2 regions of the Caldanaerobacter sp. genome follow, and region 2 is predicted to be linked to the other one. Evidence: predicted binding sites of a transcription regulator. Region 2 holds the regulator's gene; the other holds the start of a gene.
The links. The regulator ArgR, encoded in region 2, controls arginine synthesis, uptake and breakdown. The targets are predictions, from matches to a motif close to ANTGNATAAANATACA.
Positions count from the first base shown of each region.

Region 1: argC (N-acetyl-gamma-glutamyl-phosphate reductase) is a predicted target of ArgR. The motif match lies at 8,979-8,994, and genes of this name have one in related genera.

Region 1 covers NZ_JBNATX010000043.1:240-11,247, reverse strand. Annotated here, with positions in the region: partial or broken gene ACPLVE_RS09955 (GntR family transcriptional regulator) at 1-125, opposite strand, end outside; gene ACPLVE_RS09950 (hypothetical protein) at 171-557, opposite strand; gene ACPLVE_RS09945 (hypothetical protein) at 702-1,706, opposite strand; gene argH (argininosuccinate lyase) at 1,940-3,256, opposite strand; gene ACPLVE_RS09935 (argininosuccinate synthase) at 3,237-4,469, opposite strand; gene ACPLVE_RS09930 (acetylornithine transaminase) at 4,585-5,766, opposite strand; gene argB (acetylglutamate kinase) at 5,753-6,652, opposite strand; gene argJ (bifunctional glutamate N-acetyltransferase/amino-acid acetyltransferase ArgJ) at 6,649-7,869, opposite strand; gene argC (N-acetyl-gamma-glutamyl-phosphate reductase) at 7,908-8,942, opposite strand; gene ACPLVE_RS09910 (MFS transporter) at 9,131-10,279, opposite strand; gene ACPLVE_RS09905 (hypothetical protein) at 10,425-10,619, shown strand; gene ACPLVE_RS09900 (hypothetical protein) at 10,634-10,858, shown strand; gene ACPLVE_RS09895 (ArsR/SmtB family transcription factor) at 10,860-11,008, shown strand, end outside.
Region 2 covers NZ_JBNATX010000001.1:189,540-200,547, forward strand. Annotated here, with positions in the region: gene recN (DNA repair protein RecN) at 1-1,298, opposite strand, end outside; gene ACPLVE_RS01075 (arginine repressor) at 1,315-1,770, opposite strand; gene ACPLVE_RS01080 (NAD(+)/NADH kinase) at 1,787-2,638, opposite strand; gene ACPLVE_RS01085 (TlyA family RNA methyltransferase) at 2,676-3,473, opposite strand; gene dxs (1-deoxy-D-xylulose-5-phosphate synthase) at 3,470-5,338, opposite strand; gene ACPLVE_RS01095 (hypothetical protein) at 5,350-5,937, opposite strand; gene ACPLVE_RS01100 (polyprenyl synthetase family protein) at 6,653-7,537, opposite strand; gene xseB (exodeoxyribonuclease VII small subunit) at 7,530-7,757, opposite strand; gene xseA (exodeoxyribonuclease VII large subunit) at 7,741-8,955, opposite strand; gene ACPLVE_RS01115 (bifunctional 5,10-methylenetetrahydrofolate dehydrogenase/5,10-methenyltetrahydrofolate cyclohydrolase) at 8,936-9,769, opposite strand; gene nusB (transcription antitermination factor NusB) at 9,759-10,181, opposite strand; gene ACPLVE_RS01125 (Asp23/Gls24 family envelope stress response protein) at 10,276-10,686, opposite strand; gene ACPLVE_RS01130 (SpoIIIAH-like family protein) at 10,760-11,008, opposite strand, start outside.

The sequences.
Region 1 (11,008 bases), on a different contig from region 2:
TTTGCAGCTATAATAGCTTCTACTAATTTTTCTTCTACAATTCTTAGCCGTTTCTCACGCATTAATTCCTTGTCTTGCGCTGCTACGTAAGTGCTCTTTCCGGGAATTGTAGTAATGAATCCTTTAGTAAAAGGTATCGTTTTCTATCTCTGAGAACAGTTTCATCGGGATTAGCAGGTTCCACTTTGTAATAATTTGTAATAATAAGTATACTCTTCCTCTTTATAATCGCTATAAAGGGCCTTTTTTACTCTATAGCTCAAATAAGAATATACCGTGTTATCCCTGATTTTCCTAGTCAGATGGTAATAATCGGCTTCCCTCAAAACTTTTTTAATTATCTCATACTGTTTCTGTCTTTCTGATTTTACAATATTTAAATCAGGCTGGATTGTAAAATTATTTATATCCTTCTCTTCTACCACAGGAAGCACGTCTGTTACATCTATTAAAAACGCCTTTTTATTCTCAAGAATGCGCTTTTTATTATCATATAAGAATTTCAAAAGCTTTTTCTGGCCCTCATAAATATTGCTCTGTTTCGTAGAATTTGACAAATTTACTTCCTCAATGATTTTCTTATTAGGGCCTTCAAGATTAATTATAACTCATATCAAATGCAAAATTAAAAAGATAAGCAAAAAGACAAGTATTAAATTCCTCCCCCTAATGAATTTTACCTCCCTCTATTAAAAAATGGCTTATTTATAAAGCAATAAAAATTTTGGTATCCCCTTTTCACCCTCTTTCTGAACCCATGTTAAGATATCCCCATAGATAGTCGGTCCACTTATCACTGGAAGATTAATGACATTTGTCTCGTTCTTTTGAATATTATAAACTTTTATGTTGTATTCACTGCTATACCACGTGACATAATCTTCATTCAGCGAAATCGCCCATACCTCTTTACTATAAGTCGGGATATTTACTTCTTTCTTATCTTTGATATTATAAAGCACCAATTTATTATTCCCTTCTATCCACACAACACTGTTACCCCATATATTAGGGGATGCTCCTTTATCAGACAATTTGTAAACTTTATTTTCTTTAATACTATAAAGGTATACCCCTCCTGCCTTTAAGCTACCCTCACTCCAAACTACATAGTCGCCATGGATATTTGGATCACTAAATCTGGAAACACCTACGCCTTCTGAAGTGCGCAAGTTTATTTCTATTCCATTAACCAAATTATACAATTTTATGGAGCTAAATTCATGTTTCCCATCAGATTCATAAGTTGCCCAGACAAGTTTGCCATCATCAATCGATACACTAAATTGCCCTTCTGACACTCCTTTTCCCGCAAATCTACTCTCATCAACTTTTTTTATTTCTCCAGATTTTAAATCTTTAACATATATACTCCAGTCATCTGACCACATTTTGTTGTCATTTGTAGCTTCAACCCAGGCTACATACTTTCCATCTGTGGTCGCATTTTTTATGCTTTTCCCAGTTATCACTGGTTCTACTGCCATTTCTACTTCCTTATTTTTTATATTGTAAAACTCTAATCTTCCTCCTGCATTACCTAACAAAAGAATTCTTTTGCCATAAGAGTCAAAACCGACAGGATAATGCTTTTCTGGCAAGGATACCGCTTCTTCTATATCCAGTTGCCCCACAGCTTTGGCACCGCATCCAGTAAAAACTAGAAAAAGGAACAACAAGAATATTCCGACAAACTTATATCTCATTTAAATCTCCCTCCATATCCCATTTTCCCTTTGTTATTTCGTATTATATCACTTAAAGTGGAAAAATTTATTAAAAAATTCTTAATAAGGTTACAGAATTGTTACAATTACTACTCAATCTATCCTTTCACAAAAAGTTAAAAATAACTCAAAAAAGCCTTAAACAAAGAAAAAATTTAAGCTCCTGCTTCTCTTCTCAAAGGCAGGAGCTCATACATCTTGATAAGATTAAATTATATCTTCGGCGAACCTATTGTCTTTTTCTTTTTTAATGTGGTTTCAAGGTCTATTGCTTCATATACATCTTCATCTATCACATCGCTGAATTTTTTAAGTTCTTCAAGTGCTAAATCTTCAATTGCTAAGTTTCGTTCTATCGCATATAAGACAACTTTGCCTGCAATTTCATGGGCAGTTCTGAAAGGAATACCTTTTGACACCAGATAGTCTGCAAAATCTGTAGCATTCATGTAACCATATTTTGCGGCCTTTTCCATGTTGTCAGTCTTTACTTTAATTGTCTTTATCATCTCAATAAATACTTTCAAAGACATTTTTAAAGTGTCTATTCCATCAAACAAGGCCTCTTTATCCTCCTGCATATCTTTGTTATATGCAAGAGGGAGTCCTTTCATCACGGTAAGTATTGTAATCAAATCGCCGTAAACCCTGCCGGTTTTGCCCCTTATTAATTCTGCTGCATCAGGATTTTTCTTTTGCGGCATCATACTGCTTCCTGTTGAAAATCTATCATCCATCTCAATAAAATCAAATTCTTTGGTCGACCACAAAATTAATTCTTCTGAGAACCTACTTAAATGCATCATTGTTATAGAGGCAAAGCTTAAAAATTCTATTACAAAGTCTCTATCGCTTACACCATCAATGCTGTTTAAAGTTATATCATCGAACCCTAAAAGAGATGCCACATACTTCCTATCAATATCAAATGTAGTACCTGCAAGTGCACCAGAGCCTAAAGGCATTACATTGACTCTTTTCACCATATCCTCAAGCCTTGATAAATCTCTTTTAAACATTTCAACATAGGCAAGAAGATGATGTCCAAAAGTCACAGGCTGTGCCCTTTGCAGATGCGTATATCCCGGCATAATCGCTTCTTTATAAGTTTTAGCCATTTCATTTAATGTATCTATAAGTTTTATTAAATCCTCTTTTATTTCATCTATCTCATCTCTTAAATAAAGCCTTTCATCCGTCGCAACCTGATCGTTTCGACTTCTTCCTGTATGAAGTTTACGCCCTACATCGCCTATCTTCTCAGTTAAAAGCCTTTCAACATAAGAATGAACATCTTCATCATTTTTTATCTCTCTAACATTTATTTCATCAAGAATTTCCTTTAACCCCTTTTCTATTAAATTGAGTTCATCTTCTGTCAGCACTCCAGCTTTATAAAGCCCTTTTGCATGAGCAATTGAACCTACTATGTCATATTTTAAAAGCCTTATATCAAAAGAAATGGAGGAATTGAAATCCTCCATCAGTTTGTCCAAGTCCTTTTTAAACCTACCTCCCCACAGCTTCATCCATATCCTTCCTTCCCATTTCCATCAAAGCCCTAATTTTTAAAGAAAGCCCAAAGAGGTTTATAAATCCTTCTGCATCTTTTTGGTTGTAAACTTCGTCTTTGCCAAAAGTCACAAATTCTTCGTTGTAAAGAGAATAGGGAGATTTTGCACCCGCATTTATGACATTTCCTTTATAAAGCTTTAGCCTTACAACACCCGTTACATTTTTCTGCGTCTCATCAATAAAAGCATCCAAAGCTGTTTTGAGAGGTGAAAACCAGAGGCCGTTATAGACCAGATCCGCATATTTCTGCGCTACCAAGTCTTTAAACCTCATCGTTTCTTTATCAAGTACAAGGTACTCAAGTTCTCTGTGAGCAATATAAAGTAATGTTCCTGCAGGAGTCTCGTAAACACCTCGAGATTTCATTCCTACAAGTCTATTTTCAACAAGGTCAACTATCCCTACCCCATTTTTTCCTCCAATTTCATTTAATTCTTCTATTAATTTGACAGGACTTAGCGTTTTTCCATTTACCTTTACAGGAATGCCCTTTTCAAACTCTATATAGACATATTCCGGCTTATCTGAGACTTTCTCCGGAGGAGTAACTATATCGTAAATATCACTTTTAGGCTCATTCCACGGGTCTTCAAGGTCTCCTCCCTCATGACTCACATGCCACAGATTGCTGTCTACACTGTATATTTTTTCTTTAGTTACAGGAATAGGTATTCCTTTCTTTTTAGCATATTCTATTTCATCTTCCCTCGATTTTAATTCCCATATTCTCCATGGTGCTATTATTTTTATTGAAGGGTCAAGCGCACGTATTGAAACTTCAAATCTCACCTGGTCATTGCCTTTGCCTGTCGCACCATGGGCTATTGCCTTTGCACCTTCCTTGTGGGCAATTTCCACAAGTTTTTTGGCAATTAAAGGCCTTGCCATAGAAGTTCCCAGAAGGTATTTCCCTTCATATATGGCCCCCGCTTTTAATGTAGGAAATATATAGTCCTTTACAAACTCCTCTTTGACATCTTCAATATATACTTTGCTGGCACCACTTGCTAAAGCTTTATCTTTTATATACCTTAGGTCTTCCCTTTGACCTACATCCACGCATACCGCTATTATTTCACATTCATAATTTCCCCTTAACCATGGTATGATCACTGAGGTGTCAAGTCCTCCCGAATATGCCAGTACTACTTTTTCACCTTTTAACATTTTTCACACTCCTCACGAAAGAGAATTTTCTATATTGCCTTTTCGCTCTCTATATACTTATCTATCAACACCGACTTTTCAGCCAAAATCGTTGATAATTTTAAGAGTAGCAAGTTTAAAATCTTATCTCACTGAGCACATCATCTAGTATCTGTAAAGCTTCATCAATTTCTTCCTCCGTCACGATGAGTGGAGGTACAAACCTCAAGACATTGTGACTTACGGAATTTATTAAAAGCCCTTTTTCAAGTGCTTTTAAAACAATCTCCGATGCATCCTCCAAATCCACTTCACATCCCACCATAAGTCCTTTTCCTCTTATTTCTTTCACGACTTTATGTTTCTTTTGCAAAGTTTCTAGCCCTTCTCTAAAATATTTGCCTTTTTTATCAACACCTTCTAAAAATCCATCCTTTGTCACTTCATTTAATACTGCAACCCCAGCCGCACAAGCTAGAGGATTACCGCCAAAAGTAGAAGCGTGATCTCCTGGCTTAAAAACAGCTTTATCTTCTTTTGCTACTATCGCTCCTATCGGAAAACCACCTCCTAGCCCTTTGGCTAAAGTCATAATGTCTGGAAGTACACCGTAATGCTCATATCCGAAAAGCTTTCCTGTACGCCCTATTCCTGTCTGAACCTCATCCAGTATAAACAGGAGGTCATTTTCATCACATATCTCCCTTACCGCTTTTACATACTCTGGTGTAGCCTCGTGTATACCCCCCTCACCTTGGATAACTTCGAGCATAATCGCACACACTTCATCGTCGACAGCCTCATAAAGGGCCTCAATGTCATTTAAAGGCACATATTTAAACCCGGCAAGGAGCGGTCCAAAACCTTTGTGATACTTCTCTTGCCCTGTAGCAGTAAGCGCTCCAAATGTCCTCCCGTGAAAGGAATTTTTGGCGGTTATGATTTTATATCTTTTGCCGCCGTATTTTAACGAGGCGTACTTTCTAGCAAGCTTTATAGCCCCCTCATTTGCCTCTGCACCGCTGTTCGCAAAAAACACCTTTCCTCCAAAAGAATTTTCTGAAATCATTCTGGCAAGCTCTATTTGCTTTTCATTCCAGTAAAGATTTGAACAGTGAATTAAAGTCTCTGCTTGCTTTTTAATAGCTTCTACCAGTGCAGGATGACAGTGCCCCAAAGAATTCACAGCAATACCTGCCACGAAGTCGAGGTAAGCATTTCCCTCACTATCCCATACTCTTGTACCTTCTCCCCTGACAAGCATAATAGGATATCTATTGTAAGTATCCATCAAATATTTCTTTTCATAGGTTATCATCATCAAAACATTCCTTTCCTATCATTGTCCCTATCCCCTCATCCGTAAAAATTTCTAAAAGAAGAGAATGGGTAAGCCTTCCATCTATTATGTGTGCCCTTTTTACACCATTTTCTACAGCCTTTATGCAACAGCTAAGCTTTGGAATCATTCCCCCGTTTATTCGCCCAGAATCCATCAATTTTTTAGCATGTTCCAAGTCCATTCTGGAAATCAAACTCGTCTTGTCCTCCACATTTTCTAAAACCCCTTCTACATCCGTGAGAAGAATCAATTTCTCTGCTTTTAAGGCTTCCGCTATCTTGCCAGCAGCCGTGTCGGCATTGACATTATAAGTCTTTCCATCATCTCCAAAGGAAACCGGAGCTATAACAGGAATATAACCCCTTTCAATAAGCATCTCGATAACTCCAATGTTTACTTCAACTATTTTGCCAACATACCCCAGATCTCCGTTTGATAGGTCTTTTTCTGCCTTTAGAAGTTTCCCGTCTTTTCCACTTATTCCAACAGCCATGCCTCCCAGTTCGTTTATCATTGAAACTATCTCTTTGTTTATCTTTCCAACAAGAACCATTTCTACAATTTCTGCGGTTTTTTCATCTGTTACCCTCAGCCCATTTACAAACTTTGATTCTATCCCCAGTTTTTTTAAAAAGCTGCTGATTTCGGGCCCTCCACCGTGAACTATCACAGGATTTAAACCCACAAATTTCATAAGTACTACATCCTGCATAACCATTTTCTTTAAATTACAGTCCAGCATGGCACTGCCGCCATACTTTATCACAACTGTCTTGCCGGAGAATTTTTTTATATAGGGGAGCGCCTCCACAAGGATATGTGCTTTCAAAATCTCGTCCCCAAATTTTTCTTTTCTTATCATGTCCTGTAACTCCCATTTATTTTTACATAATCGTAAGTGAGGTCGCATCCCCAGGAGGCAGCCATAAACTCTCCGGCTTTCATATCGACTATTATAAAAATCTCCTTTCCCTCCAAAATCTCTTTCGCCATACCTTCGTCAAAATGCACATACCCGCCATTCTCACAAACCTTAACTTCTCCTTTTGCGCTTTTTAGATATATGTCCACTTTGTCTACATCAAAATCTGCTCCAGAATAGCCCACCGCTGCCAGTATCCTTCCCCAGTTGGCATCTTCCCCAAAGATAGCTGCCTTCACAAGGTTTGAATTTACAATGGCTTTAGCTGCAAGTCTTGCGTCCTTCTCTGTCTTGGCATTTATTACATTTACTTCTATAAGCTTAGTGGCTCCTTCACCGTCTTTTGCGATGAGTTTGGCAAGAGTTTTATTGACGTATTCCAAGGCTTTGTAAAATAAATCAAATTCATAGGTCCCCTCCTGAATGGCTTTATTTTCTGCCATTCCATTTGCCATCACTATCGCAGTATCATTTGTGCTCATATCCCCATCAACAGAAATCATGTTATAAGTCTTATTGACAATATCTTTAAAGGCTTTATCCAATGTAGTCTTCTCCACATTGGCATCTGTAAGTACAAAAGAAAGCATTGTAGCCATATTGGGATGTATCATTCCGGAGCCTTTTGCAAAACCTGTCATTGTAATATTTTTCCCTTCAACATTAAATTTCACAGTAACAGCTTTCAAAAATGTATCTGTCGTCATAATAGCATGGGCTGCATCATATCCTCCTTCTTTTGATAGGCTCAATGCCGCCACTTCAATTCCTTTCAACACTTTTTCCATTGGAAGAGGTACGCCAATCACTCCTGTAGAACAAACCAGGACATCTTCTTCCTCTATCTCGAGGACTTCTGCTACCTTTTTTGCCATGGATTTTGCGTCCTCAATTCCTTTCTCCCCTGTACACGCATTTGCATTGCCGCTATTTATTACAATTGCCTGGGCTTTCCCCTTTTTTGCCCTCTCCATATCTAAAATGACAGGAGCTGCTTTTACCCTGTTTGTAGTAAACACTGCCGATATGTTCGCCAATCGTTCAGAATATATTAAAGCCAAATCCTTCTTACTTCTCTTTATGCCTGCAAATACACCTGAAGCCACAAAACCTTTGGGCAATTCTATTTTCCCATCCAAAATCTCCATCTGCTCCATCGCCTCGTTCTTACACCCCTTTTAATATTAATGCTTTACTATGGATATACCGGCACTATATCAAGTCCTGTTTTTTCTTCTATTTCAAACATGATGTTCATATTCTGTACTGCCTGACCTGATGCTCCTTTTACCAAGTTATCAATAGCAGTCATTACAATTAAAGTACCTGTCGCTTTGTCAACTTCAAAACCTATGTGACAAAAATTCGAACCATATACATTTTTAGTTGAAGGATAAACCCCAGGCTTTAGCACCTTCACAAAATACTCATTTTTATAAAATTCAGCGAAAACCTCATAAATTTCCTCTTGATTTAAATTTTCTCTTAGCTTGCAATACATTGTACTCAAAATTCCCCTAGTCATAGGTGTCAAGTGAGGTGCAAAAACCACCGATACCTTTTCTCCCGATGCCTTGGAAAGTTCCTGAACCATCTCGGGCACATGCCTGTGATTCGCCACATTGTACGCCCTTATATTTTCATTACACTCTGCATATATATTCTTTTGTGAGGGACTGTGCCCCGCCCCCGATATTCCCGATTTTGAATCAATAATTATATTCCCCTCTATGACCTTCTCTTTCAAAAGAGGAACAAGTCCTAATATCACACTGGTAGGATAACACCCCGGATTTCCCACCACATCAGCTTCCCTTATGCTGTCTCTATAAATCTCAGGTAAGCCATACGCTCTTTTTATCCCATCATAATCATCGTATTCTCCGCCATACCATTCTTTATAAATCGAATAATCGTCAAATCTGAAATCCGCTCCTAAATCAATCACTTTAACTCCTTTTTCTACCGCTTCTCTCGCAATCTTAGAAGCGTAACCCGCAGGTAATGCTGTAAAAACCACATCGCACTTTGAAACCGCTTTCTTAACCTCTACATCGTCAAGAAAAATATTATAAAAACCTGTAAGTGATGGATAGACATCTGCTATTAACTTTCCTGCATAACTTTGAGACGAGATGTACTCTACTTTTACTTTTTCATGCTTTGAAAGAAGGCGCATAAGCTCTACTCCAGTGTACCCAGTGGCTCCAAATATCCCGACTTTTATCATTCCTTTACCTCCCTTGTAAATACATATACAATTTAATTTATATTTATGCAAAAATTCGTAAAAAAATAATTGCTGCATAAATAAACTAGATAATTTATATTTATGCAGCTTTAACTACCATTATAGCATCGAAAAAAAATTTTTTCAAGAGTTTTTTCAAAAAATTTTTCTTCCTAAAATTTACTAAATTATTTTGACGCTTTTTTTAAAAAGATGTAACCAAAAATTAATGCTATGCAAAAAGCTAATACAGAATTATAAAGGAATACCATTTTTATTCCATAAAGGTCGCTTAAAAATCCCCCCAGTAAGCTTCCCATAATCCTTGAAATACCCATACCTATTAAATTGTTCACGGTCTGCCCTGATGCCCTTAATTCTTTTGGAACTTCTTGATTAATATAGGTTGCCATGGAGTAATACAAAACTATAAAAATTAATCCGTGCAAAAGTTGAAATGGCAAAACCAAATATGTATTTTGAAAAAGCGATATGATAAGCCATCTTATTGCTGCCACAAAGCTTGCTCCTATCAGCGCTCCTCTTGTGCCTATTCTCTCAAGTATCTTATCGGCATACAGCAAAAAAGGTATCTCGCTCATTGCAGAAATAAAATAAGCCCAGCCCAAAAGCTCATTGTTCCCGCCTATTTGTCTAAAATAAATAGGAAAATAAGTGTAGTAAAACCCTAACGTAGTCTGTACTAAAAAATTGAACACCATCAGCAAAACGAGATTTTTATCTGAAAAAAGCTTCCATATAGAAACCTTTTCCTTTCCAAATTGATGACCTTTTACAACAGGAAGTTTAAATACAATCATAAAGGCTAAAAACATCACTAGAATGTTTAAAATAAAAATGCTTCCAATATACCTTTGCACAAACCAGCCAGCTATAACTGACATCACTGCGTATCCAATTGTTCCTGCCATTCTTATTGGCCCAAATTTTTGATTGGTTTCACTTAAATACTCTAGCGTTATGGCATCACTTATCGGACCAGTAGAAGTTTGAAAAAATGTGAAAAGAGTTATAACTGCTATAAGATAATAAAAATTGCGGGACAAAGGAAACAATGCCATAGTAAAAATGCTAGCTAAAAATAAAATTTGCAAAACAAAATTTTTAGACCTCGCTCTATCGCTTGTAATCCCCCAAAACGGCTGAGCTATTATAGCGACAAAAGGACCTAAAGACATCAAAATTCCAATTTCACTCTTACTATAACCTATGTAGTCCAGATAAACCGGCACAAAAGTGCCATAAATCGCTCCCCCCATAAAAAATACTGCGTAAAAGATTATAAAAAAATAATAGATAATAGTTGCATATCCCATTTATCTCCCTCTTTCTTTTGTGGATGAAATTTGATTTTACATAATTATAAAAAAACTTACTCCAAATAGCAAATGCATATTGACAAATTATTTCATATGTAATATAATTATTACATGTGAAATAAAAAATGAGGAGGCTTTTAAAATGGGATTTGTTTATCTTATACTCGCCCTTTCTCTCACTTCAATAATTTTTTTAACAGCAATTGTTCTTGAAATAACAAAGCTTCAAGCGCAATATAAGGCTTTTTCTAAATTAAATCAAGAGACACAAGAAAAACTGTCATCTCTACGTCAAAAAGCAGAATCTATTGAGAAATTACTTGAAAATATAGAATAAAAAGGAGGATTAATATGAGTATATCGGGCACAGACTTATTTGCAATTATCACACTTTTTACGCCTTTTATTTTAGCAGTTATCTTTGCCGTTTTCTCAATATTCGCCTTTGTAAAAGTATCAAATATGCGAAAGCAAAATGAGTTATATATAAAAATGTCAAACGATCTATTAAATGAAATAGATGGAGTAAAAAGTGCACTAGAAAAAATAGAAAAGCTGTTAAAGGAAGTTGATTAAAATGGCTGAACACAACCCCTCACCAGAATATTTAGATCCGGCAAAGATTATAAAAATTTTTGATGCTCTATCCCACCCTGTAAGAATAAAAATATTAGGCATTCTGTATGAAAATAGGCAGTATATAAGCGAACTTGCAAGAATAATAGG
Region 2 (11,008 bases):
GCAAGTGGTTTTAAAGGTTCCCCAACATTAGTAGAAATCAAAAATTCTACCTTATCAAACCCATTCTCATTTGGCATTTCTTCTTTTGTTATATCTACTTTGAACAGAGCATTAGGCATATTAAGCTCTTTTAAAACTTTATTTACCTCCTCTTCAATGTGCAAAGCCAAATTTTCTCTTTCTTTATGAATTTTATCTCCTATTTCCTTGATATCTTTCCATAATAAGGCTTCTTTTTTTTCTAATTCTTTCTGCCTCTCTTCAAAATGAAGTATATCCTCGAGTTCTTTTTTCTTTTCTTTTTTAAAAAGTAAAATATGAGAAATTGTAGGACCATATTTTCTCTTTAAAAAATTTATCAAATTAAGTCTTTCCTCTATCATATCAAGGTCTTTTTGATTAAAATCAATGCTTCCCAAATATTCTCTTAACTGCAATGCTAAATCTTCGGCTTCATATAAAATATTTTCAAGCTTTTCTTTTAAATTTTTAAGCTTTCCATCTATAGAAAAAGCTATGTCCAAGTTCTTTACTACCTTGTGGAGGTTGTCCAGTACAGAAAATCCTCCATCTCCTTCATAAAGAATTTTGTAAGATAAATTTACAGCATTAAACAGCCTTTCGTAATTCATTAAAATATTTCTTCTCTCTAAAAGTTCTTCCTCTTCTTCTTCACTTAAATTAGCTTTTTCTATTTCTTCAATCTGATACCTTAACAAATCAATCTTTTGTTCCTTTTCCCTATCATCTTTAAAAAGGCTATTCTTTTCTCTTACGACAGTTCTATATTCTTCTAACAACTGTTTAAACTTTTCCTTTAAACCCTTAAAATCTTCTCCTCCAAAATTGTCTAAAATAGAGAGGTGTCGAGAAGGGTCAAGAAGAAATTGATGTTCATGCTGTCCTAAAATATCTACAAGAAATGTCCCCACTTTTTCTAAAAAAGAAAGAGGGACTATTCTTCCATTTATTCTTGAATAACTTCGGCCACTTTTAGTTATTTCCCTGCTTACTATAAGAGTATCGTCCTTTTCTGGCTGAATTCCCATTTCTTCTAAGAGTTTTACAATTTTTTCTTTATTGCTGTCAAGCAAAAAAACTCCCTCTACAAAAGCTTTTTCTTCTCCCGTTCTTATTATATCCCTATTTGCACGAGCACCAATTAAAAGAAGTACAGAGTCAATAACTATGGACTTCCCCGCTCCTGTCTCCCCCGTTAAAACGTTAAATCCTTCTTTGAACTCTACTTCAAGTCTATCAATTATAGCCACATTCTCTATCTTTATGTTCAAAAGCATGTCAAGACCTCCATAGTTACTTCATCAATTTTCTAAACTTTTCAACCAGTTCTTGAATATCTTCTTGGTTCCTAACAAGGACAAAGATAGTATTATCTCCAGCTATAGTACCTACAATATTTTTCCAATTAAGAGTATCGATTGCTTCGGCGGCTGCTGAAGCACTCCCTGATAACGTTTTTATAACTATGATGTTTCCAGCATAATCTACATTGACTATCGATTCAGAAAGCAAGGTCATGAGTCTTTCACTTATGTTGGCATCTACCCGTGTCATTGGTGCATACTTGTATCGTTTCCCGTCTTCTGTAAGAACTTTTATGAGGCGAAGTTCTTTTATATCTCTAGATACCGTGGCTTGTGTAACATCTATTCCTCTTTTTTGTAGTTCCGCCGCCAGTTCTTCCTGTGTCTCTATTTCTTTTTCAGAAATTATCTCTAAAATCTTGGCGTGCCTTGCCAGTTTCATCACTTTACCTCACCTCTTTTCACCTTTCTGTAAGTTTATCTCTCAAAAGGTCAAAAAAATTGCTGTTCTTCACTTTAATAAGATTAGTGTATTCGTGACTCTTCTTTATATATATGACGTCTCTGTAATCTATCTTATACCCCTGCTGTCCATCAGTTGTTATCATCAAGTCTTGATTTTCTTCTGCTATCTCTAAGCGTATTATATCATTTGGAGAAACAACTATGGACCTAGAATACAGTGTATGAGGACATATGGGCGTTATTATAATGACTTCCACTGTAGGATAGACTATCGGTCCTCCAGCAGAAAGTGAATAAGCAGTAGAACCAGTAGGAGTAGCTACAATAACTCCATCTGCTAAGTAAGTATCCACATAATTATCATTTACAAAGGTTTTGATGCGAGCCATCCTTGAAAAAGCTCCTCTTGTTATAACTATGTCATTTAAAGCTCTAAAATTTATGACTTCCATGTCGTTTTTGACTACGTTTGCTTCTAACATCATTCTCTTCTCTATAGTATACTCGCCTTTGTATATTTTTTCTAGGGAAGAGAAAAGTTCAGAAACATCTATTTCTGTTAAAAAACCCAAATGCCCCAAATTAACCGCTAAAATAGGAGTACCAAAAGGAGCACACAAACGGGCTACATTGAGTATTGTTCCGTCTCCTCCCAATGCGACAATAAAATCCGAATTACTATATATTTCATTTGTTTTTTTGCCATGTTTTTCATAACCGATTCGAGCTGCTACTATCTCATTCAAATAAGGTTCAGAACCTCGATCAATAAGCCAATCCACTACAGATTTGGTTACTTCCAAGTCCTTATCTTTATTTATATTTGGAATTACCCCAACTTTTTTCATTATCATACCACCACATTTATTTTATTCTACATAAAATTTATTTTTCCTGCCACAAATTTTTGAAAGCTTCTTCTACTATTTTTTCAACCTCTATTTCAATTTCGTCAGATTTCCCCTTTATTCCATAAATAAGATACTCTATATTTCCTTCCGCTCCTTTTATAGGAGAATAAGTGATTCCACACACCCCGTAATTTATATTTTTAAACAATTTTATTATTTTTTCAAGAACTTCTTTGTGTACGGCTTTATCCTTAACAATCCCCTTTTTGCCTACTTTTCCTCTTCCAGCTTCAAATTGGGGTTTTATCAAGGCTACAATTTCTCCACCTACTTTTAAGAACTTGTCAGTTGATGGCACCACAAGCTCTAAAGAAATAAACGACACATCTATAGTAACTATATCCACTATTTCGGGTAATGTATTCAAAAATCTTATATTAGTTTTTTCCATTACAAAGACTCTCGGATCATTTCTCAAACTCCAGTGGAGTTGCCCATAGCCTACATCCACAGCATAAACTTTTTTAGCACCATGCTTCAAAAGACAGTCAGTAAAGCCTCCGGTAGAAGCTCCTACATCTAAGGCAATTTTCTCCTTCACGTCAATCTGAAAAAACTTGAGAGCTTTCTCCAGCTTTAGTCCTCCTCTACTCACATATGGGAGAGAATCCCTTTTTATCTCTATCTTAACATCTTCTCTTACCATTTCACCGGCTTTTTCGGCTCTTCTGTCGTCTACGTAAACTTCTCCTGCCATTATAGCTGCTTTTGCCTTTTCTCTTGAAGAGAAAAAACCTCTTTTTACAAGAAGTATATCTATTCTCTCCTTCATGACTCCCTCATTTCCTTATATCTTTGTAAAATAGTATTAGCTATCGATTGTGAATCTAAACCATATCTTTTAAATAAGCTTTCTACATCTCCGTGCTCTATGAACCTATCTGGAAATCCTAATCTGACCATAGGCTTATAAATTTTTTTATCGTTTAAAAATTCCAATATAGCGCTACCTACTCCTCCCGCTATGACATTATCCTCCACAGTCACGACAAGGTCTACTTTGTTAGAAATTTTTAAAATAAGTTCTTCATCAAGAGGCTTAACAAATCTCAAATTTACAACAAAAGGATTAATACCATGTCCTTTTAAAATTTGTGCTGCTTCAATTGACTTTGACACCATTCTACCCAAAGCAAAAATAGCTATTTTTTCTCCTTCCAAAAGCACTTCCCCTTTGCCAAATGGAAAACTTGGCTTTCTTGAAATATCATACTCACCGGCTTTGCCTCTTGGATACCTTATGGCTACAGGGAAATCTAGATTTCTCGATAACTTTACCATTTCAACTAATTCGTTAGCATCTTTTGGTGACATTATAGCGATATTTGGAATTGCCCTTAAGAAAGATATATCAAACACCCCTTGATGGGTTTCTCCGTCTTCCCCTACAATCCCTGCTCTGTCAACGGCAAAAACTACTGGGATTTTTTGTATACACACATCGTGGATTACTTGATCATAAGCTCTTTGCAAAAAAGTAGAATATACAGCAAAATAAGGCTTGTATCCTTCAATAGCAAGCCCTGCAGCAAAAGTAGTAGCATGTTGTTCGGCTATCCCCACGTCAAAAAATCTATCCGGTATTAACTTCGCAAAATGAATAAGCCCGGTACCTTCTGGCATGGCTGCAGTTATCGCAACGATCTTCTCATCTTTTAACGCCATTTCAGCAAGTGTTTTGCCAAAAACGTCAGAATAGCTGTCTTTTCCTTCTCCTACGAATTTACCTGTTTCTATATCAAAAGGAGCTGCAGAGTGGAATTTATCCGGCCTTTTTTCCGCAAATACATATCCTTTCCCTTTTTTTGTAACAACATGTATAAGCAAAGGCCCTTTCATTTTTTTAGACCTTTCTAAAACTTCAATGAGTTCTTCTACATTATGACCATCAATAGGTCCTAAATAGGTAAAGCCCATCTCTTCAAAAAACATGCCCGGAACTACTAACTGCTTTACAGAATCTTTAACTTTTTCGATATACTTGTGAAGACTTTTTCCTATTGGAGGTATAATATTTAACAGGTTGTCTATCTCTTGCTTCACTTTATTATAAGTGGGATCTGTTCTCAATCTGCTCAAATAAAGAGAAAGACTCCCCACATTTTCAGAAATAGACATTTCATTATGATTTAAAATAACGATAATATCTTTTTGAGCCCTTCCAATATTGTTCAAAGCTTCTAAAGCCATGCCACCTGTGAGGGCTCCATCACCGATTACTGCTATGACATGGTATTTTTCCCCCTTTAAATCTCTAGCAGTTGCAATCCCCAATGCTGCAGAAAGAGATGTACTGCTATGACCCGCCCCAAATATATCATGAACGCTTTCTGTCCTTTTAGCGTAACCAGAAAGACCGTCAAGCTGTCTTAAAGTATCAAACCTATCCTTCCTTCCCGTTATAATTTTATGTACATAGCATTGATGGCTGACATCCCAAATTATTTTATCAACAGGCGAATTAAAGACATAGTGAAGGGCAAGTGTAAGCTCCACAATTCCCAAATTAGAAGCCAAGTGCCCGCCAGTTTTTGAAACTTTTTCAACCAAAAAACTCCTTATCTCCTCTGAAAGTTTTGGAAGTTCTTTTGCATCAAGTTTTTTTAAATCGTAAGGGCTGTTAATCTGTTCAAGCATATAATAGACCCTCACTTTCTTTTTTTCTTTTTATTATTTTTATAGTCAGGCAATATATTTATGCCTAAATTTTTTTCCATCCAGGCCAGTACAACACCTGTCCAATAAACTATAGTTTGGCTCTTTAACATACCAATACTTTTGGCAATAGCCTTACCTCCTATTATGACTGAGGAAAGAATTCCTGCGAAAAAAGCCGTATATATTGAAGCTTTAGTTCCTGAAAGGGGAAATTTCATGATTATGGACATCAAGGCAGCACCAGAAATTATAGCAGAAATGTCACCTATTAGGTCATAACAAAAGGTGGCTACCAGATTTGCATTTCTTAAAAGCTTTATGGCATGCTTTGCACCGTACACTTTTTTCGCCGCCATGGCATGAAATGGCTCTTCTTTACCCGACATAACAGCAGTTCCTATAATTTCAAAGACTATACCTATCGCTACTATTCCCGCTAAAATAAAGAATGCAACAAAAGTTGTACTTTTCTTTAAAGACACATCAGAAAAAAAATTCAGAAAAGTTGCCATAAAAAATGTGATCAATGTAATATGTAAAATCCACCTGTAATCCGTATTTATGTTTCTTGTCTTCATAATAAAAAAATCCTCCTAGAAAAAGGCGAAGTGGTAACATGCTGGGTAAACCTTGCGGCTTAGGTCCAGTAGGATTTCCCAAGCAGGCACTGAACGTCGCCGTTCAGCGGTTCCCCTTTAAGCCCGCTTCTGCCTTGTCGCCATAGGCAGGACTGGACTGCCACTTAGACCGCACTGTAATCCCCAGCATGCCGCCCTTTCGGGCACAGCCTAGGAGCTTTCCTCACCAGAGGGCCCAATCCCTAGCCTCTTTTGCAACCCGGGTTTCATCAGCCAAAGGCTGATTTCCCCCCGGATCACTCAAGGCGGGCTACACTGTCCGCAGCTTGATGGCCACGAGACAGGTTCAGCCTACCCCATAGCTCTCGAAGAGAGCCACAGCAGTAGGTCTCCGCGGAGGAAGGGTCAACGCCCACATGCCCTTGTGGATCGCCCCCCCTCCTTAACTCCCAGCACCAGCCCCCAACTGGGCGTCAGAAGCCAGCACCAGGAACTTCATCGATGTGCCCTTGACGGATTTTTAGGCCCGTCTTCAGGATTGGCACCTCCGACTAGGATACTGCACCACTTCGCCTATCTTTTCAAGGTAATTACATTATAACAGAGAAAGTCAGTAATATCAAACACAGCTTAAAACCGTAAAAGCCTGTTACAGTCTCTTAAGGCCAAAAAAACCAGTTTCTATCCCGGTACATTGTCAATGCTCTTTCAATCTTCAGTTTACTCTCTCAATCAAATAATTAGAGAGATCTTTAAGAAACTGCGCCCTTTCGCCAAAAGTGTCCAAAATCTTTATGGCTTCCTCTGTAAGCTCCTTTACCATTTCCTGAGATTTTTCGATGCCAAAAATATTGACAAAAGTGAACTTGCCCTTTTCCCTGTCGCTCCCTACTTTTTTGCCAAGCGTTTCTTCATTACCTGTTACATCCAGTATGTCGTCTTTTATTTGAAATGCTAATCCTATCAAACTAGCATATTCTCTTAAAAGCTCCACTTCTTTTTCACTAGCCCCAGCCATATGGGCTCCTGCACAGACAGAAGCCTCTATCAAAGCCGCAGTCTTGTGCTCGTGAATGTATTTTAAGTCTTCATAGGTAAGTTCTGTGTTTTGAGAAAGTATGTCTTCTACCTGCCCTCCTATGATCCCTTTGCAGCCCGAAGCAGTAGCTATTTCATTAGCAGCTTTCAAGATTTTTTCATAATCTTCGGGATTTTCCAGAGCATGCCTTATCAAAACCTCATATCCCAGGTTTAAAAGTCCATCCCCGGCAAGAATGGCTATAGCCTCTCCAAATACTTTGTGATTTGTAGGCTTACCTCTTCTCAAGTCGTCATTGTCCATAGCAGGAAGGTCATCGTGAATAAGAGAATAAGTGTGTATGAGTTCAATAGAGCAGGCTACTGGCAAAGCTTTTTTTAAACCCCCTCCCAAAAGTTCACAGGCAGAAAGGCATAAAATAGGTCTTAACCTTTTTCCTCCCGCAAAAACACTGTATCTCATCGCCTCATATATTATCTCTGGCTTTTCCTGTACATCTAGTATCCTATGAAGTTCCTCTTCTATCATCTGTTGAAAGTGTTTAAGTTTTTCTTTAAACATTATTTTCCTCCTCTTTAAACTCAATTTCCTCATCTTCACTTATCAGCATTGTTATCTTCCCTTCGACTTCTTTTAGCATCTTTTCTAGCCTTCTTGATATTTCTATGCCCTCTTTGAACAAATTAAAAGACTCTTCCAACATTAAATTGCCTTTTTCTAACGTATTTACAATTTCCTCTAATCTTTTTAAGTCTTCTTCAAAATTAAATTCTTTCTCCATCTTCTTTCACCTCTTTCACTACTGCTGCCGCTTTTCCGTCTTTGAATAAGATATCTATCTCTTCAAAGACTGCGACTTTTTGGGCAGAGGTTATTATCTTACCTTCTTTATCGAGCACAATGGTATATCCTCTTGTTAGTACCTTCAAAGGACTTAGAGAATCCAACTTTTCCTTAAGGACCAAAAACTCACTTTTCTTTTGATTATAAAAAGAAAGGACCTCTTTTATCAAGGACTTTTTTAGGCTTAAGACCCTGTGTTTTAAAACTTCGTTTTTCTTGATAGGGTTATTTAGATAGAGGGCTCTTTTTAACCCCTCAAATTCTTTCCTGGTCTGAAGTAAATGAGCCTTCATTATATTTTTTATCTTAGTCTTTAATAAAAACAGCTCTCTTTGGTATACTCTTATATCTGGAACCACCAACTCCGCAGCAGCAGATGGAGTGGGAGCTCTCAAATCTGCTACAAAATCAGCAATAGTAAAATCGGTTTCATGCCCTACAGCAGAAACCACAGGGATTCGAGAATCAAAAATGCTGCGAGCCACTTTTTCTTCATTAAAAGGCCATATTTCCTCTAAAGACCCGCCTCCTCTGGCCACTATTATAACATCTATATCCTTTCTCTTGTTTAAAATGCGAAGAGCATTTGAAATTTCATCCGCAGCAGAGCTCCCCTGCACTAAAACAGGTACTACCATTATGTTAACAGTTGGATTCCTTCTCCTTGAAATCGTTATTATATCGCGTATCACAGCACCCGTCGGGGATGTAACTACGGCAATCTTCTTCGGATGTTTTGGAATAGGTTTTTTCTTATCAATATCAAATAGGCCTTCTTTTTGGAGCTTTTCTTTTAATTTGTTAAAAGCAATGTACAATGCTCCTATTCCATCCATCTGCACAGACTGAACGTACAGTTGATAAAGTCCGCCCTTTTCGTACACTGTTATCCTACCCGTAGCAATTACGGACATTCCATCCTGCAAAGTAAATTCAAGGGACCTGCTGTAGTCATTAAACATTACACATTTTAAAGCTGCTCCTTCGTCTTTTAGGGTAAAGTACACTGCTGTAGAGTGGTATTTTAAATTAGAGATTTCTCCTCTTACTCTTACATTCCTCAATATTATGTCATTGTCCATTACTTTCTTTATGTATTCCGTCACTTCACTAACACTAAAGGCTTTTAATTGCATACTTAAAGGCCTCCAAAGTGTTTTTGAGGATCATCGCTGTTGTTACAGGGCCAACGCCTCCCGGAACAGGGGTTATGTAAGAAGCCTTGTCCTTAATCGAATCAAAGTCAGCGTCACCATATATTTTCCCTTCATGTACGTTTATACCTGCATCTATTAAAACTACTCCCTCTTTAACCATGTCCCCTTTAACCAAGTTCATTTTTCCTGCTGCTACCACCAAAATATCTGCCTGTTTTGTGTGATAAACCAAATCTTTTGTCTTGGAATGGCACACCGTTACAGTGCAGTTTTTGTCAAGCAAAAGCTTGGCAACAGGTTTGCCTAAAATATTGCTCCTTCCTATCACCACAGCATGTTTTCCTTCCAAGTCAACACCTGTATTTTCTAATATATGGATAATGGCCTTGGGAGTGCAAGGAACAAAAAGAGGCTTCCCCGCAAAAAGCCTTCCCATATTGTAATTAGATATACAATCTACATCTTTATACGGATTTATCATGTCATAAACCCTATCCACATCAAAGCCTTTCGGAAGAGGCATTTCTATCATTATGCCGTGGGTCTTCTCATCTTCATTCAACCTATTTAACGTTTCAAAAAATTTGTCTTCTTCATCTTCTGAAAAATAATAGACCTCTGCCTTCATTCCCACACTCTCACAGGCCTTTACTTTTGAGTTGGCGTAGACCTTTGAAGATTCATCATCCCCCGCCATTAATATTGCCAATCTTGGTTTTTCATGAAGCTTTTCTACTTCTTTCTTTACCTCTTCCTTTATCTTATTAGCAATTTCTTTTCCATCAATTATCATTTGCTTCACCTTCCTCTAATCTTTTTTCTCTGACGAATGCTCCTAAAAGTCCATTTATAAAAGAAGGAGAATCGTCAGTACTGTACTTTTTCGCTATTTCCACTGCTTCGTTTATAGAAACACTGACAGGAATGTTCCCATACAGCATCTCGTATATACTGCATCTTAAAATAGCCAAATCTATTTTAGGCATTCTGTAGAGAGGCCAATCTTTAGAATATTTTTCTATTTCACGGTCAATCTCTTCTAAATGTGAAATCGCTCCTCTCACAGTTTCCTCAATATAATCTCTCTGAGCACCCGGATCGTTTTCTTCATAAAAATGCTCAAAAATTTTTTCAATAGGAAGTTTCGAAACGTCATACTGGTACAAAATTTTTACAACCCATTCTCTCGCTTCAGTTCTGTTCACTTTCTCAACTCCTTGCAAATCCAATTCTTTATTTATTGTACCAAAGTTTTACCTAAACTAACCCTCTGGCTAGCAGAGGGTTAGTTTAGAAGATTTAATTTTCTCCTTCTTTTTCTGCGGTCTCTTGCTGTTTTTTGTTTTCCTTTTCCATGCTGACCCCTTGCACATGTATATTGACTTCTACAACTTTAAGCCCTGTCATATTTTCTACAGCATTTTTAACATTTTCTTGTACATTCCAAGCAACTTCAGGAATTCTAACGCCATAGTCCACAATTAAGTACAAGTCTATAGTTGCTTCTTTTTCCCCTACTTCCACTTTCACACCTTTACTCAGATTCTTTCTGCCCAAAATTTCTGAAATGCCATTCACGACTCCCCCGCTCATTCCAGCAACACCAGGCACTTCTGTAGCAGCAAGACCGGCAATTATGCTAACTACCTCTTCAGAAATTTTTACAGAACCTAACTCCTGATTTTCTAAATTCTTTACATTTTCTTCCATAAAATCACCCCCTTAAAAGTAAAAGCAAAAGCTTTTAAGTACATTATACCATAATCTGTTGTATGAAAACAATCTAATCCAATCTGGTCATAATTTTTATATTGTCAAGAGATACACCTGTTTGCCTTGAGACAATTTCTACAATCTGGGCAACTTCTTCTTCCGACAACTTATCCGCTTGGACTATAACATTAACAATCCCATTGTCTATCATAACGATAGCGTCTTGAAATCCCTTCGCTTTTATCAGATTTTCTATTACCATCTCCTTATTTGTAATTTCAGTTAGTTTGATTATCTGCTTTTGTGCTTCTTCTTTAGT